Regions from separate parts of the Arthrobacter sp. 9E16 genome, predicted to be linked through region 2. Evidence: predicted binding sites of a transcription regulator. Region 2 holds the regulator's gene; the other holds the start of a gene.
What was found. Region 2 encodes Rex, which represses fermentation and respiration genes when NADH is low (regulators of the CRP and FNR family bind a similar motif). Its sites were predicted from a motif close to CTTGTGAANNNNTTCACAAG; they were not measured.

Region 1: CXR00_RS16115 (queuosine precursor transporter) is a predicted target of Rex. The motif match lies at 6,163-6,182, and genes of this name have one in related genera.

What each region holds. Positions count from the first base shown of each region.
Region 1 is NZ_PJIU01000004.1:74,775-83,657, forward strand. Features, by position in the region: gene CXR00_RS16085 (S8 family serine peptidase) at 1-1,171, opposite strand, end outside; gene CXR00_RS16090 (glycosyltransferase family 2 protein) at 1,467-2,444, shown strand; gene CXR00_RS16095 (polysaccharide pyruvyl transferase family protein) at 2,441-3,892, shown strand; gene thiD (bifunctional hydroxymethylpyrimidine kinase/phosphomethylpyrimidine kinase) at 3,975-4,820, opposite strand; gene CXR00_RS16105 (hypothetical protein) at 4,918-5,394, opposite strand; gene CXR00_RS16110 (TetR/AcrR family transcriptional regulator) at 5,387-6,064, opposite strand; gene CXR00_RS16115 (queuosine precursor transporter) at 6,314-7,054, shown strand; gene tgt (tRNA guanosine(34) transglycosylase Tgt) at 7,063-8,337, opposite strand; gene CXR00_RS16125 (FUSC family protein) at 8,525-8,883, shown strand, end outside.
Region 2 is NZ_PJIU01000001.1:684,798-693,680, reverse strand. Features, by position in the region: gene CXR00_RS03265 (TrkH family potassium uptake protein) at 1-87, opposite strand, end outside; gene CXR00_RS03260 (acetoin utilization protein AcuC) at 242-1,450, shown strand; gene CXR00_RS03255 (helix-turn-helix transcriptional regulator) at 1,534-2,091, shown strand; gene gdhA (NADP-specific glutamate dehydrogenase) at 2,174-3,514, shown strand; gene CXR00_RS03245 (helix-turn-helix domain-containing protein) at 3,698-3,910, shown strand; gene CXR00_RS03240 (AURKAIP1/COX24 domain-containing protein) at 4,058-4,156, shown strand; gene CXR00_RS03235 (HAD family phosphatase) at 4,241-5,053, opposite strand; gene CXR00_RS03230 (glutaredoxin family protein) at 5,139-5,429, shown strand; gene CXR00_RS03225 (redox-sensing transcriptional repressor Rex) at 5,460-6,167, shown strand; gene CXR00_RS03220 (hypothetical protein) at 6,195-6,902, opposite strand; gene CXR00_RS03215 (hypothetical protein) at 7,114-7,902, opposite strand; gene CXR00_RS03210 (YceI family protein) at 8,074-8,619, opposite strand; gene CXR00_RS03205 (histidine phosphatase family protein) at 8,760-8,883, shown strand, end outside.

The DNA.
Region 1 (8,883 bases), on a different contig from region 2:
TACCGGAGGAGACCACGGACAGGATGCCCTGGGCGGTGAGGGCGTTGACGATGTCGTTTTCGGGATCGTCATAGGCAGGGAAGCTGGAGCCGAGGGACATGTTGACGACCTGTGCGCGGTCGCTGAAGTCGCCGTCGTTATTGGGGTCAAGGACATAGTCCAGGGCCTGGCCGACAACTTCGGAGGAGCCTTCGCAGCCAAAGACGCGGATGCCGACAATCTTGGCTTCGGGTGCCGTGCCCGGGCCGATTCCCATCTTGTTGACGTCCTCGGCGGTGAGCGCTGAGTAGTCGCCCCTGAAGGTGGTGCCGTCGGCGTTGGTGCCGTAGCCCGCGGCGGTGCCCGCCACGTGCGAGCCGTGGCTCTGGCAGTCCAGAGGATTCGCGTCAGGCTTCGGAATGGGGCTGTACAGTGCTGGATCCGAGGGATCCGCGTTGTATTCGTCGCCCACCAGGTCCCAGCCGCCGGCGAACTTCTCCGGGTCATAGAGGCCCGAGTCCGCGGCCGGCACAGTGTCGGAGGCCTGCGCCTGGGCGAAAGCCTCAAGGGTGCCGGGGCCGCCGAAATCGGAGTGGGTGTAATCCAGTCCGGTATCCAGCACGGCGATGGTGACACCCTCGCCGGTCTGGTCCCGCTGAACCCAGGAGTCCAGAGCGCGGACGTCGATATCCCCGCCCTTGTTGTCGAAGGTCTTGGGGACGATACCGGTGATCTTGGCGACGTCCCCGCGGGCTGCCAGGGCACGGATGGCTTCGGCGTCTCCGTTGATGGCTACGCCCGGAAGGGTATTGGTGGTGGTGTAGATGATGCTCGATGAAGCCTGCGCTGCAACTTCCTCAGCCTGCGCTTCAATGGCAGCCCGGATCTGCTGGACTTCCGGGGCCTTATTGAGCGGTGCAGCGAATCCGTCCCGGACTTCCTGCGGCTGGGTCTGTTCAAAGGCGCCCTTGCCCGTGAACTGGACGAAGACGGACACTGGGCCCTGCTTCGTCTTCAAATCTGTAGAGACTTTCAAATCCGGCGTTACCCGGGGAAGTCCCTGGGCTGTCGGATCCCCCGGTGTGTTCCCCTCAACGGCCGCAGCCGGGGTCCACATGCTGGAGACCAAGGCCAGGCCGGCAATTGTTGCCAGCGCAGCCTTTCCTGATCTCCGATGGTTTGGATTGTTCATTTTTCTCCTTGTTAGAGAGTTCGCCGGAGCTTGGGGCCGCAATCTGGTGATTCCGGAACCCACCGACCGTGACCGGGCAATGAGGAAGTGACTAAATGGCTGAGCTGGTTATGGTGGAGCTGAATTAGGTCCATGATTCTTTCGGTCAGGATCCAAATCATGGCGCTACTGGTACTTTTGTTTGTCTCTAATCGGATGTCAACAGTAAGTAGCATTCCTTTTTTTCATTACGGCGCAGCCCGTTGGAGGATCGGTATATCGTGGTAGCTGAACCCGACCGAACCGTGGGAGTGAAGTGCCAGCGCAGGATCCAGTAGCCGTCATCGTCCGGACCAAAAACCGGCCGCACTTCCTCCAGCGGGCTCTCCAGGACATTTTTGACCAGACCTACCGTCAGTTCCGCGTGGTGATCGTCAATGACGGCGGCAGCGCCGAGCCGGTGGACAACGTGATCGCCGGGTTGCCGGAGGCGGCCAGGGAACGCGTTGACATCCTGCACAACAAGCAGAGCCTGGGGATGGAAGCTGCATCCAACTCCGGTGTTCAGAGCTGTGATTCCGAGTACATCGTCATCCATGATGACGATGACCTTTGGCACCCGGAATTCCTGCAACGGACAGTTTCCTATTTGGAAAACTCTTTGGATGCAGGGGTTGTTGTGAGAACCCAAATAAGGTATGAGGAAATTGTCGACGGACAAATCCTCAAGACCGGTTCGGCGCCTTTTTGGGAAAACATGCAGCAGATATCACTGGGCGACATGCTGCAGATTAATCGCGCGGTGCCCATCTCGTTCCTTTACCGCCGCTCCCTGCATGAAGAACTTGGCTATTACAACGAATCCCTCCCTGTCTGCGGTGACTGGGAATTCAACCTCCGGGTGCTGTCGCGCCATCGTATTGGATTCCTCGACGGGGAGCCGCTGGCGTTCTGGTGCCAGCGGCCCTCAACAGGAGGTGACGACGCCAACAGCCTGTTCGCCAAGGCGCGGGACCACGAGCGGTTCGACCGCAGCATCCGGGATGAGTATCTGCGCAGGGACCTCAGCAGCGGCAGGGACCTGGGAGTCCTTCTCCAGATCAGCGCCATGATGGCCGAGCAGGAACAGATGCTGCTGGAGAACCGGCAACGGATGGTCCAAATGCAGGAACAGCTAACCGAGGCCACGCAGCGGCTGGAACACATCATGATGCAACGGACCAGCATCCTCGCGCGGGCGGGCACGGCGGCAGCAAAGCTCAAGGGTGCACTTAAGGGAGTGCGACGGCGATGACCCTGCGGATTGCCGTCCTCGCCGATCTCGGCCAGGACACTTACCATGCCGGTGACGAGGCCATGGGGCACGCGGCCGCGGATGAACTCCGGAGCCGCGGACTGCAGGTCCTGATGCTGTCCCGTAATCCTCAGCAGACGGAACAGCTGTTTGGCTTGGACGCAGCACCTGCGCTTGCTTTCCCCTGGCCGCCTGCCGAGCGGGAAGACTACCTGCGCCGAATCCGGGCACACCTGGCCGGCTCTGCCGAATTGCCGGCCGGCGACCCGGCGCTGGGGCTGATCAGTGAGCTGGGGAAGTGTGACGGTCTGGTCATTGCCGGCGGGGGAAATCTAAATTCACGTTACGGCTGGCTGCTGTATGAACGTGCCGCTGTGGTCGCCATCGCGAGGTCGCTGAACATGCCCGTTGTGGTCTCCGGGCAGACGCTGGGGCCGCAGCTCAGCGCCGCGGACACCGTAGTCCTGGCCGATCTGCTCCGCGCCGCGGAGTTGACCTCCGTGCGGGAGCAATCTTCAGCTGAACTCGCGCGCCGCATTGGTGTTCCCGCCGTGCGGGGGGTGGACGACGCGTCATTCCTGTCCGGAGGGCGCACCTTTGATCCGCCGGAACCCCGGTACGTAGCGGTCACAATTTCTCCGCTTTCCGGTTCCCTGGAAAATCTATATGCCTTGCTGGGCGCGGAGTTGGACGCTCTGCACCGTCAAACCGGGCTGCCTGTGCTGTTCCTTCCCCATGTAGGGATCGGAGACGAGGACGGTTGGGACAAGTCCGCCCATGCCCGCATTGCCGAGTCCATGTCCTCTCCCTTCCGCCTCATGCCGGTTCTCACCGCACGGGAAACTGCTGCACTGACTGCCGGCGCTTCGCTGATTGTGACGTCCCGTTACCACCCGGCGGTATTCGGGCTTTCCCGCTCAGTGCCCGTTGTCGGCCTTGCCGTGGATGATTACAGTGCGGTTCGGCTGAAGGGCGTCTTGGCCAACTGGGGTCTTGATGATTTTGTCCTTCCGCTTCCGGGGCTGCAGGAGGGGCTGCTGGCTCCGGCCCTGACAGAGGTCTGGGAGCGGAAGGAGGAAGTATCAGCTCATCTGGGCACAGTCCTGCCCGCCCGGAACCGTTGGTCCAAGCAGTGGTGGGACGGTGTGACGGCAGTCTTCTCGGACCGGGCAGTATCCGGCCCGCCGCAGGATCTTCCGCCGGTGCCCGTCTTTCGCGCTGCCGGGCAGTGGGCGGCATCAGCCAGGGCCCTTGGCGAGAAGTTCTACGCGCAGTCTGCGATGGCTGCCCAGTCCGAGGCCGAGGAGGATCGGCTGGGGTCCTACCTCGCACAAGCGCACGGGGAGCTGGCCTCCCTGCGGGCTGAACACCGGCGGCTGGTGAACTCCCGAACGGTCAAGACGGCTCTTTCCCTGCACCGGGTGTACGCGAAGCTTCGCCGGCGTTAACCGGCGGCGTTAACTGATGCCGCAGAAGGTACCGGCTGCCATTGGCCACCGGTACCTTCTGCGGACCAAAGTTGCAGGGTTATTACAGCGCCGGGCCATTCCCCGCGTTACCCTGCCACAGGGCGTCAAACGGGGTGTGGGAGGAAACCCGGTTCCGGATCCCCTCGGTCACAAAAGCCTTTGCGGTCTTCGCCGCTTCCAGCGGGGTGGCTCCCTTGGCGAGCTCGGCAGTAATGGCTGCCGCCAGGGTGCAGCCGGCGCCGCTGACAGCCACTTCGCCGACCTTGGGCGCCCGGAGCACTTCCATCGTCTGGCCGTCGTAAAACACATCCACGGCGTCGTCGCCCTCCAGGCGTACTCCGCCCTTGGCGAGTACCACGGCTCCGGACGCTTCGTGGATGCGGCGGGCTGCCTCCTGCAGGTCTTCGACGCTTTCGATGGAGTCCATGCCGGACAAGGACATCGATTCAAAGTGGTTGGGGGTAACGAAGGTTGCCAGCGGCAGGATCTGCGCCTTGAGTGCCCGGTCCGTGTCCAGGGCGGCTCCCGGCTCCTGACCCTTGCAGATCAGCACCGGGTCAAGGACGATGTTGGTCCATTCCTGGCTCTGGAGGGCCTTGGCGACGGTGTCGATCGTGGCGGGCGTTCCCAGCATGCCGAGCTTAACAGTGGTCAGGTCATAGGCGGTCTGGATGGCCTCGAGCTGGTCACTGATGACCTGGGGTTCCACCGGGACAAAGCGGTGACTCCAGTTATCTTTCGGATCAAAGGAAACGATGCAGGTCAGGGCGGCTATCCCGTACGTTCCGAGTTCCTGGAACGTTTTTAGGTCGGCCTGGGCGCCGGCGCCGCCGGTGGCCTCGGAGCCGGCAATAGTCAGGGTGACGGCCGGGGAGGCTGTTTCGGCAGAGTGTGTGTTAGCAGACATGAGTCCATCTTCCACCCAAAGCGATCTTCGGTGCCACCGCGGCTTAATGCCGGACAGGCGGGGTGTTTGAGGCGGGAACAAGGCCCGGAACCGGAAGCTAGGCGCGGGCGAAAGGCCAGATGGCCGCCCGGCCGGCGGCCATGGCCAATCCGATGGCAACACCCATGAGCAGCGGCACCAGGACGGCATGAACGCTCAGCCCGATGATGACCCAGCCGAGCAACAGCGGCACGATAAAGAAGGCCAGCACGTGCAGGCCCTGGTGCTGGACGCCGCGCAGGAACCATCCCAGAAGCAGGGCGAGGGGAAGCGCGGTGAACAATCCGAGACCGGCTGCGTAGAAGGCGGCCACAATAACGGTCCAAACGTAGCCCCAGAAGTCCCGGGACGTCCCCCACCCCACCACAATTGTGGCGATTGCGGCCAGGACAATGCAGGCAACTCCGTATCCCAGTGCGACGGCCAGCGGGCCGGGTGGAACATATTGGTGCTGCGGCGCTACGGCGGCGGGAGCAGCCTGGGCGGGTATCAACGCGGGCGGAAGCACGACGTCGTCGCCGCCTTTGTCAGTCATCGCGTCGGGCTCCCTGGAAGAGGTGAACTACATCCTCCACAATATTGCGAACCACGGGCAGGCGGGAGAGGATGACCAGCTTCGCGGCCAGCGGAGCGACGTTCTCCACCAACCGGCGCGAGCGGCGCTGCCCCGGCGAGCGGTCATAAATCCAAAAAAGTGTCACCCCCATGTGCACCAGCCACAGGAGCTCGGGCAGGTCGTCGCGGATGGCAAGCGGCGGCTGCGGGCGTGACACGGTGACGGCCTGGCGGAACATGGCGATCGATTTGGCCCGGCCAACTCCCGTATCCGCACCGGCGCGGCTGCCCTGCGGGGAGGCCGACGACGGCGGCATGGCAGTGCGCAGGAAATGGGCGCCAAAATCGTGAAACGGGCCCATGACGTCCAAGTTGGCCAACAGAATCAGGCGCAGGTGCTCACCCAGGTTGTGTCCGTCGCGAAGAAGGGGCAGGGCGGCGCTGCGGTGTTCATCCTGCAGATGCCGGTACAACTCGGCAACGAGTTCATCTTTGGAGCGGAAGTAATAGTAAGCATTGCCCACTGACACCCCTGCCGTTTCGGCGATGCAGCGCATGGTGGTGTCGGCGTAGCCCCGGGTGCGGAACAGGGTGAGGGCGGAATCAACCAACAGCCGTCGGGTCTTTTCACTCTTGACCGTCGCCGTCATCAGCGCTCCTTAGTTCAGTTGTTGGCGCTGGTTCGGTTAGAGGCGCAGATCCGCTTATGTGCGCCCGGTTTCCGGCACGCCTGCAAGAATACAGCACTTTTTTGAACGTGTTCAAAAAAGACGATGGCGGTGCGGCCGGGCAGAACGTGGCAGAATTGACGGCGGCCCCCTGCGGGCCGCCCGGTGCAGCGGGCACAGTGCTAATACAGCCGGCGGAAGCCAGGCGAACCACTAGGAAACGGAAGACCCATGCACACCTCCACCGGCATCGATCCGGCGCCTGCTCCGGCATTTGCCGTCCGCGGCAGCTCTCACTACGACATCATCCTGACGCTCATGTGCGTGGTGATCGTCATTTCCAATATCGGCGCCACCAAGGGCGTGGTGCTGGGGCCGTTCTTCGGCGACTTCAGCATCGTGACCGACGGAGGGTTTTTCCTCTTCCCGCTGGCCTACATCCTCGGCGACGTCATTAGCGAGGTCTACGGCTTCAAGGCGGCGCGGCGGGCCATCTTCACGGGCTTTGCGGTTGCGGCACTGGCTGCGGCCAGTTTTGCCGTGATCATCGCACTGCCGGGATTCGACGACGACTACGGGCAGGCCAAACAGGCGGCGCTGGAGCTGGCACTGGGTCCGGTGTGGCAAATCGTGCTGGCCAGCCTGCTCGGCTTCCTGGCCGGACAAACCCTGAATTCCTGGGTCCTGGTCCGGATGAAGGAAAGGTTCCGGGAACGGGCGCTGATCGGACGGCTCATGGCCTCCACCGGCGTGGGAGAGTTCGCCGACACCCTGATCTTCTGCGCCATTGCCGCGCCGGTCATCGGCATCACCGACGCCGGCGGCTTCATCAATTACGTGATCTTCGGTTTCGTCTACAAGACGCTCATTGAGTTCCTGTTTGTTCCGGTTACCGCCGTGGTCATCAAGGCCATCAAGAAGCGCGAACCGAGTTACGGCGCTGCAGTGCCTGCCGGTACGCCGGAAGGCTGAGCTGCCGGCTAGACCTTGGCGCTGTAATAGTTCCCGAGCGTTTCGGCCTTGAAGTCGAAGAACGATCCGTTTTCAATGGCCAGCCGTGCGTCGTCCACAAGCTTCACCGTGAAGCGTTCATTGTGGATCGACACCAGGGTGGAGGCAACCATTTCCTTGGCCCGGAACAGGTGGTGGATGTACGCCTTCGTATAGTGCGCGCAGGCATAGCAGTCGCAGCCCTCCACCAGGGGAGTGAAGTCCTTTTTGAAGCGGGCGTTGGAGAGGTTCAGCCGCCCGTGCGGCGTGTAAAACGCCGACGTGCGGGCCACGCGGGTAGGGGAGACGCAGTCGAAGGTGTCGGCACCGTTTTCAATGGCGGTGAAGATGTCGTCCGGTTCGGAAATCCCCAACAGGTGGCGAGGCTTGTCTTCGGGCAGTTCCTCGGTGCACCAGCGCACGATCGTTCCGAGGTTTTCCTTCTCGAGGGCTCCGCCGATGCCGAACCCGTCAAAGTCCATGGCGCCCAGATCTCGGGAAGCCTTCCGGCGCAGGTCCTCATACTGGGCACCCTGCAGCACGCCGAACAGGGCCTGGTAGGGCTTTCCGACGCGCTCCTCGGTGAGCCGCTGATGCTCGGCGATGCAGCGCAGAGCCCATAGCCGGGTGCGTTCCAATGACATTTCCTGATACTCGCGGGAGTTCATCAGCGTGGTCAGCTCATCGAACGCGAACATGATGTCGGCGCCGATCTGGTGTTGGACCTGCATGGAGACTTCAGGCGTGAACCGGTGTTTGTCTCCGTTGAGATGGGACTTGAACCACACGCCGTCGTCATCGATGTGGGCCAGGCGTTCCTTGCCCGGAGCGACGGCGTCGTCCGCGCCGGTTGCGTGCGTGGTGCCGTCCGCATTCATGTTGATGACCTTCTTGAAGCCGGCGCCCAGGCTCATGACCTGGAAGCCGCCGGAATCGGTGAAGGTGGGGCCGGACCAGTTCATGAACTTGCCCAGCCCGCCCGCGGCGTCAAGCACGTCCGGACCGGGCTGGAGGTACAGGTGGTAGGCGTTGGCCAGGAGGGCCTGGGCGCCCAGATCCGCCATGGACTCGGGAAGGACCGCCTTGACGGTGGCCTTGGTGCCTACGGCAATAAAGGCCGGAGTGGCAATTTCGCCGTGCGGCGTGGTGATGGTGCCGGTGCGGCCCTGGAACTCACCGCCGTTGGCCTGCGTCTGCTCAGCTGAGGGGGCAGTGGTTTCACGCAGGCGCTTACCGAGGGCGAAGGAAAATGTTGAGGAGGACACCCCTCCATTTTGCCTTACCCGCCGACGCCGGCAGTCCGCCGGAGCCCGGGACGTTCCGGCTGGGATGCGCGCCACATATTTCCGGGTGCGGCAACAGGCGGGCGTACGGTGGAAAGGCCGGCATCGGCCGCACCCCAGACACCTGCAAAACGTACCTGAAAGCTGCCTCTTGAACCTGCTGCGCGATATGTTCCGGATCGCACCCGCCAACAACGATCATCAGGTGGCGGTGCGCTGTGGTCTGGGGGTGGGGATTCCCCTGCTGCTGCTCTTGGCTTTCGGCCGGATTGACCTGGCCATCTTTGCCACCTTTGGTGCCTTTACCGGCATCTACGGCCGGAATGAGCCGCATCGGCAGCGGTTCGGCCACCAGCTGCGGGCCGGTGCGCTGATGCTCGCTGTCATCATCGCCGGAGCGCTGACCTCCCGGCTGGAGCCGGACGCGTGGGGAATCGTCCTGGGCACCACCGCGGTGGCGGGACTGGGGACACTTGGCACCGGGTTCTGGCGGCTTCGTCCCACCGGTTCTCTGTTCCACATTTTTGC
Region 2 (8,883 bases):
CAGGCCGGAGAACACCTTGGAGGGCTGCAGTTGCCGAAGCTGCCGCAGGCGTTCCCGGGGCTCCCGGTGCTGCCGGATGGTTGCCATATTCGTGCTTGTTTCCTTGGTGACAGGTGATTACGGGTTGGGCGCGCGGTGCTCAACAGTAGTACACCACCGATGCGGTGCCGAAGCAGCGGACCGGGATGCTCCCGCCGCGTACAAACTCCAAGTATCGCGCACATCGCGTAGCCTGTTCAGCATGATCAACCGCGGACTGAGTCTTCCGGTCATGCCAACCCGCATCATCTGGCACGAGTCCATGCTGGCCTACAACTTCGGTGCGGGCCATCCCATGAGTCCGCTGCGTCTGGACCTCACCGCCAGGCTTGCCCGCGAGCTGGGAATCTTCGACCTGCCGGGCGTGTCCGTGGGGGAGCCGTTCGTTGCCAGCGACGCTGAGCTGGGCACCGTCCACGGCAGTGATTACATTGCCGGCGTCCGTGCCGTCAGCGCAGACCCCACGGCGACCAGCGAGAAGTTTGGGCTGGGAACCGAGGACAACCCCGCTTTTGCCGGCATCCACGAGGCCAGCGCCCGGCTGGCGGGCGGCTCCCTGGCAGCTGCGGACGCCATCCTGTCCGGAGAGGTGCTGCATGCGGTGAATTTTGGCGGCGGCATGCATCATGCCGCGGCCAGCCGCGCCTCCGGCTTCTGCATTTACAACGACGCCGCGGCCGCCATCGCCCGCCTGCTGGACAACGGTGTCAGCAAGGTCCTGTACATCGACGTCGACGCCCACCACGGAGACGGAACCCAGAGCATCTTCTGGAATGACCCGCGCGTCATGACCATTTCCCTGCATGAGACGGGCCTGACGCTGTTCCCCGGCACGGGCTTCGCCAACGAGACGGGCGGCCCCGGAGCAGAAGGAACCGCGGTCAATGTGGCGCTGCCGGCCCGGACGTCCGATGCCGGGTGGCTGCGGGCCTTCCACGCCGTGGTTCCGCAGCTCGCGGCTGCCTTTGAACCGGAAGTGATCGTCAGCCAGCACGGCTGCGACAGCCACCTCCATGATCCGCTGACCAACCTCCGCCTCAGTGTCGAAACCCAGCGGCAGGCGGCCCTCACCATTGCGGACCTTGCCAACACCATCTGCGGAGGCAGATGGATCGCCACAGGCGGGGGCGGCTACAACGTGGTGTCAGTGGTTCCGCGTTCCTGGAGCCTGCTGATGTCCGTGGCGGCCAACGGCAGGATCCGCAGCAACACGCCGGTTCCGGAACCGTGGCGTAAGTATGTGAAGGAGCACTACGGAGAAGACTCCCCGCCGATGATGGGTGACGGCGTGGAACTCTGGTGGCGGTCCTGGGAAGTTGGTTATGATCCCAACGACGAGATTGACCGCACGGTGATGGCTACCCGCAAAGAGGTTTTTCCGCTGCACGGACTCGATCCCTGGTTTGATTAGCAGCGCGCGGCCGGGACGGGACGGGAACCTGCCCGAGTCCGCCAAAACCGGGCTTTCCCCGGGGAACGGATAAAGTGGGTGTCATGGTCATCGATGATGTTTTTGCGGTCATTGCGGAAGGCACCCGCCGTGAACTGCTGGGAGCGCTGCGCAGCGGAGACAAATCCGTGGGCACACTCGTGGAGGAGCTGGAAGTCAGCCAGCCCACTGTGTCGAAGCACCTGAAGGTTCTCCGTGAGGCTGGTCTGGTCAGCATGCGGGCCGAGGGGCAAAAGCGCTATTACTCGCTGCAGACAGCTCCGCTGGAGGAGATTGTGCTGTGGCTGCGCGCCTTTGACCTGCCCTCGTTCTCGGCGGCATCCGCTGCAGACTCCCGGCTGGCGGCGTCCGTAACCGCGGGATCGGCAGTTGCGCCCTCACGTCAGGCAAGGCCGCTGTTCACCGGCCGGCCAGGGGCGCCGGATCCCCGTTCCGCAGCGGCGGCCTCAGCCGCCGCGCTGGAGCCCGGAAGTGCAGAGGCATCACCTGCCGGCGTGGATCCGGCCCTCGCACCCCATCTGGGCCGCACTGTGGGCAGGGCTGCGGAACGCGCCGCAGACCTGCTGGGGCAGTTCCCGAAGTTCCGGCGTCGCCGCTCCTAGCCCTTCTTTCGCCGTCACACATCGCAGGCACGGCGCGCAAACGCTAGCGTAGAAGAGGAAATACGCTAAGGAGCATCACACCATGGACCCAACACTCATCAGCGTCCGGGATGAAGTCTTTCGCCGCAATCCGGGCGAAACTGAATTCCATCAGGCGGTAGTCGAAGTTTTCGACAGTTTGGAGCCGGTGCTCCGGAAGCACCCTGAGTTCCGCGACGCCGCCATCCTGGAACGCATCTGTGAACCGGAACGCCAGATCATTTTCCGTGTTCCCTGGGTCGATGACAAAGGCCAGGTGCAAATCAACCGCGGTTTCCGAGTGGAGTTCAACTCGGCGCTCGGCCCGTTCAAGGGGGGCCTGCGGTTCCATCCCTCGGTCTACCTGGGCATCGTGAAGTTCCTCGGCTTCGAGCAGATTTTCAAGAATGCCCTGACCGGGATGCCCATCGGCGGAGGCAAAGGCGGATCCGATTTTGACCCGCGCGGCAAAACGGACGCCGAAGTCATGCGCTTCTGCCAGTCCTTCATGACCGAGCTTTACCGCCACATTGGCGAGTACACGGACGTCCCTGCGGGGGACATCGGTGTGGGTGGACGCGAAATCGGTTACCTGTTTGGCCAGTACAAGCGGATCACGAACCGATACGAGTCCGGCGTGCTGACCGGCAAAGGCACCAGCTGGGGCGGTTCGCTGGTACGGCCCGAGGCCACCGGCTTCGGCGTGGTGCTGTTCGTCGAGGAAATGCTCAAGAGCCGCAGCCTGAGCCTGGACGGGCAGCGCGTCATTGTCTCCGGCTCCGGAAACGTGGCCATCAACGCCATCGCAAAAGCACAGTCACTCGGTGCAAACGTCATTGCATGTTCCGATTCCCAGGGTTACGTAGTGGATGAATCGGGCATTGATGTACCCCTGCTGCGCGAAGTGAAAGAGGTGGAGCGCGGCCGGATGACCGACTATGCCAAGCGCCGGGGCAGCTCAGCAACCTATGTTCCCGGCGGCTCCATCTGGGACGCCGGCGCCACAGTGGCCCTGCCCTGTGCCACGCAGAACGAGTTGAACGCCGGTGACGCCCGGACGCTGGTGAAATCCGGAGTCCTGGCAGTCGCAGAGGGCGCCAACATGCCCTGCACGCCCGAGGCCATTGAAATCTTCCAGGAAGCCGGCGTGCTGTTTGGCCCCGGCAAGGCTGCCAACGCCGGCGGCGTAGCCACCTCGGCGCTGGAAATGCAGCAGAACGCCAGCCGCGATTCATGGTCCTTCGAGCACACCGAACGCCGGCTGACCGAGATCATGGTCAACATCCACGACAACTGTGCGCAGACGGCGGAAAAGTACGGCTCACCCGGAAACTATGTGGTGGGGGCGAACATCAACGGTTTTGTCCGGGTGGCCGATGCCATGCTCGCCCAGGGCGTGATCTGAGCCCGGAGGCTCTCCGGCCGAAAGGATGGATTGGAGGCCTAAGATGGCCCGCCAACTTCACTGGGGTGACGTGAGACACTAGAGTGGAAGACCGGACAGCATTCCCTTGGCAGGCATCCGCGTCTGAGGACTCACCTGCCGTGCAGCTTGGTGGCTGCACATCAGCAAAGGAACAAAAGGCATATGGCAGACGAGGGCAATTTCTCGGACGTTCGGTTTCTGACCGTGTCGGAAGTCGCGGATGTCATGCGTGTGTCCAAGATGACCGTGTACCGGCTGGTGCACTCCGGCGAGCTGCCGGCCGTCCGTTTCGGGCGCTCCTACCGGGTGCCTGAATCCGCGGTGCAGCAGGTGCTTAAAAACGCCGTCGCCGACCGCCGAACAGACACCGCGTAGCGCTGTCACTGGATACCGCGGCGAGGCGGTACCCTGTTAAAGAACGTTTTACACCGTGGCAATTAACTGCCGGTGTCGACGCGCGGGTGCCAACGGTGCCGAAGCGTTGGAGCCGGCGTCTGACTATTTCAAGTTTGTGAGGACTCTGTGGGTTCAGTAATTAAGAAGCGCCGCAAGCGTATGGCAAAGAAGAAGCATCGTAAGCTGCTTCGCAAGACCCGCCACCAGCGTCGTAACAAGAAGTAACCAGGATCTTTCCTGGACAAACCCGCCGCCCCTTGGGCCGGCGGGTTTGTCATTTAACCAAAAGCCCCGGATGTGGCCGGAAGACTAGCGGGAGCGGACCCAGGAAAATCCGCGCCACAGGCCGTAAGCGCCTCCGGCCACCGTGGCACCTTTTAGCCCCAGGGTTGCGGCGCGCCGGCCGGACCGGAAGTCATAGATGGGCCAGTTGCGGTCCCGGGCATGGCGGCGCAGCCGGGCATCGGGGTTGATGGCCACGGGGTGGCCCACGATGCTCAGCAGGGGGACGTCGTTATAGGAATCGCTGTACGCCCAGCAATGCTGCAGATCGAGGTTTTCCTTTTCCGCGAGCACCCGCACGCCTTCGGCTTTGGCGGGGCCGTGGAGGAACTCGCCCACCAGGCGTCCGGTGTAGAGGCCGCCGTCGATTTCACTGACCGTTCCCAGCGCCCCGGTCAGGTGCAGCCGGTCAGCAATCACGGAGGCCACCTCCACGGGGGTCCCGGTGACGAGCCAGACCGGCCGGCCGGATTTCATATGCTGCTCGGTGAGAGCACGGGTTCCCGGCCAAATCTTGGATTCGATCATCTCGTCATAGACTTCTTCGCCCAGAATGCGGATGTCCGAGGCTGCCAGCCCGGTGGCCAGCGTCAGGGCGGCATCGCGCACTGAGTGAACATCCTTGAGATTCTCGCCCTGCAGCATAAACCGCAGCTGTTTGCGGGCAAAGCCGAACGCTTCGCGAAGCGTGAACACCCGGCGCTGGTACATCTTGCGCCCCACATGGAAAAGGCTTGCTCCGCGCATCAGAGTGTTGTCGACGTCGAAGAAGGCAGCCTCGCCAGGTTTGACCGCCGCTGCCATGGGCTCGACGGCTCGTACTGCGGTGGTTCTGGGCATACCCCGAGTCTACGCAAAAAGTTGGTCCGAACGGCCCGTGACTAAAAGCGGCAGGAGAAATAGACGGAGCGGCTAATTTAGAGGTATGACTTCTTCACCGGCTGCTCCGGACCTGCTCCTGCTTACCCGACCGGGGTGCCATTTGTGTGCCGATGCGCGCAAGGTGCTGGAACGAATCAGCAGGGATTTGTCCATTGAGTGGCGCGAACAGTCCATTGAAGGCGATGCGGATCTGACGTCCCGGTTCGGCGAAGAGATTCCCGTGCTGATGATCGACGGCGTGCAGCGGGACTTCTGGCAGCTGGACGAGGCGAGGATCCGCCGGCTCCTGGAAGAGGGATGGCCCGGGCTTCGTCCGGACTCCCGCCGGGCATAGAGTGGAAATCCACCGACGGATAGAGACTTTGTGAGCAATTCTGAGGAACCCGCACCGGCAGGAGCAGTTGTCCACCGGCACATTCCGCCTGCCTCCCTGGCCCGGCTCACCATTTACCTGCGGGCGCTGGGCGCGCTGCTGGCGGAGGGTGTGGAGCGCGTCTCGTCCGACGAACTGGCGGCAGCGGCGGGAGTCAACTCTCCGAAACTACGCAAAGACCTGTCCTACCTGGGCTCCTACGGAACCCGCGGCGTGGGATATGAGGTCTCCTACCTGAGCGACCAGATCTCAGCTGCGCTGGGGCTGACGCGCAATTGGCGGGTTGCCATCATAGGCGCCGGAAACCTCGGCAAGGCGCTGGCAGGATATCCGGGGTTCGGATCGCGCGGCTTCGAAGTGGTGGCCCTGTTTGACGCCGATCAAATGGTCGTAGGACAGGAAGTTGGCTGGCTGCGGGTGAGCCCCGTCAAGGATTTGGAAGCCGTGGTTCACCGTACGCGGGCCAACATGGCGGTGCTGGCTGTTCCCGCCGAGGTGGCCCAGGAATTGTGTGACAGCGTTATCGCAAGCGGCATTACCAGCATCCTGAGCTTCGCGCCGGTGGTGCTCCAGGTTCCGGATCACGTTCAGCTGCGCAAGGTGGACATGGCCACCGAACTTCAGATCCTGGCCTACCACGCCCAGCGGGCCCAGGCCTCGGATATAGCGGCGCAGGCGCGGGCCCGGCTGGCCACGTAGTAGTGGAGCCGCCGTCGCGGTTCCGGGTCAGGACTCGCCGAGATACTGGCTCCGCCTGGGCCGGAAGTACCTGGCGCAGTCCCGCCGGTACAGCAGTGCCAGGCCCAGGGCGGCCACCAGCAGCGCAACCGTTTGGGGAACCACGGCGTTCAGGACGGCCCAGACCAGTGCCGAGGCGACCAGGACCGAGCCTCCGATGCGAGCCCAGTTCCGTCCTTCCCGAATCATGGAGGCGAACAGCAGATAGAGGCCGAAGACCACAAGCGTGGCAGCCAAGGTCACGAATTGCAGAACCGCTGCGTATTCGCCGGTGTCAACGCCCAGCTCTCCCAATTGGACGACGAGAGGCGGCATCTCGGTGACGGGCGCCCGGCTGGCTTGCACGCCGCTGATGAGGCTGATGCAGCCGGCCAGCATAATCAGGGCATAGGCCACCCGGACGGCACGCGGCCGCGGGCCCTTCCATTCGCTGTAGGGAATACGGGCAGGCAAAGCAGGAGCGGGGACCGCAGAGGGCATATCGGGAACCACCACGCCGGCCACCTCTCTGTGCCTGGGTGCCGGCGGCGCCGGATGTTTTTCCGTGGGCCGGGCAGCGGACAGCGGCTCGCCGCCGGGTTCCCTGGGGCCGGATCGCGCTGTTCGGATGCGTGCAGTGACCAATGTCCGCACCTTGGTGCCCAGGGCGGAAACACGGGTTTTTTGTGGATCGGGGGAAGCAGGAAGGGAACTCATCGCGGGTGCCGCCTTCGTCCAAAGGGATACGCTCTCCGCGCCTGGATGGGCTGCCCATCCCAGCGGGAGATCAAACGCTACGCCGCTTCCCTGCTGTTGTGACCACTGCAGGCCCTCTCCGGGAGGCCCGGGCACCAAAAAAGCCGGTCCGTGGAAACGGTCCGGCTTCTTTGGTGCGTGCCGCCTCAGCAGCGGCTGCCTTGGAGGTCCGTCAGTAGGGTCCGAAACGCGGCTGACTGCGGAAATGTGGCTGGGACTCAGGGCGGTACAGCAAGAAAACGCCGGCGATTCCGGCCAATGTGCCCAGCATGTTCAGCAGGTTCAGCGGCGAGGAGAAGGCCATTCCGGCCACCAGGGAAAGCAGCAGCCCGACGGCGGATATCGCCGCGAACACCGTGGCAACAATCCGTGCCCAGTTCTTGCCCTTGCGGATCAGGACGGCAAGCAGGACATAGATCAGCAGAGCGATCGCCGCCATCACCACACCGACCGTCACGAACGAACTTCGCATCAGCTCCGCGGTGACACCGGCGTCCTCCATGACCCGGCGGTCTTCGGGAGGAAGTGTGGCCAGGGGATCGTCGGCGGTGGAGAGCACCGTGATAATCGTGGACAGGAAGGTCACGATGCCGGCCGCGATGATGAGCCAGAAGCCAGTCATAACCTCGCGGGGCGCAGGCCCCTTGGCACCCGGAACCGGCCCGCCTGATCCCGGATACGCATACCCGGAGGGCTGCGGTGCCTGGTAGCCGTAAGGGCTTTGCGGCTGGCCGTAGGGCTGCCCGTACGGCTGCTGTCCATAGGGCTGGCCATACGGGGAGGAAGGCTGGCCGGGCTGATTGGCGGATCCAGGCTGGCCATAGGCAGGGTACGGCTGGTCCTGCCCATACTGGGGCTGCTGGGGCAGCCGCTGTCCGTATTTGGGCTGGTCATCCGCCGGGCCGGGAATTGGTGGAACGAACGGATCCTGCGGATCCGGATTATTCGGTGGGGTACTCATCGCCGCCTGCTTGCTCGTTGGTGCGGGTACTGCTCCCTGCAAAGGACCGACCGGGCAGGAAAGCAGTAATCGGTTCCCATCCAGCCTATCCCGGGGCATAAACGACGGACACCCCGGCCCGAAGGCCGGGGTGTCCGCTGCGGCCCGCCGGAGCGGGATCAAATGTCTTGGTTAGGCTGCGGCCACGAAGGCTGCGTCAACGCTGATGGTCACCTTGTCACCGACAAGGACGCCGCCGGTTTCCAGAGCGGCATTCCAGGTCAGGCCGAAGTCCTTGCGGCTGATGACGGTGGAACCGGAGAAGCCGGCGCGGGTGGCGCCGAAGGGATCCACGGCTACGCCGTTGAACTCGGTGTCCAGGACCACCGGACGGGTAATGCCCTTGATCGTGAGGTCGCCGGACACCCGGTAGGTTTCACCGGAGCCCTCGATGCCGGTGACGGTGAAGGTCAGCTCGGGGAACTGCTCGACGTCGAAGAAGTCGGCGCCCTTGACATGGCCGTCGCGGTTGGCGTCGTTCGAGTTGAAGGAAGCTGACTGGATGACGGCGTTGATGGCGGAATCCTCAAGCGAGGGACCGATTTCCATCACGGCGGTGACGTCGTCAAAGTTGCCGCGCACCTTGCTGATGCCCGCGTGGCGGACAGTGAAACCGATCTCGCTGTGCGAGCCGTCGAGGGTCCAGGTACCGGTGGTGAGTCCGCTGGGGATCATGATGTGCTCCTGCTGCTGGTAGGTATCGGGGCGCTGCCCGCTGCATGTCCATGCATTTGCATCAACTATCGCACGGTTTAGTTCAAGCTTCAAGCATTGTGACGAATTTAGTCCTGCGCACTCTCTCTGCGAAACTTAGGAACATGTCGCGTGCCTCGATCCATCTCGTCCGCCATGGAGAAGTCTTCAACCCTGACGGAGTCCTTTATGGACGCCTGCCGGAGTTCCACCTGTCGGAGCTGGGCCAGCAGATGGCCCGCCGTGTCG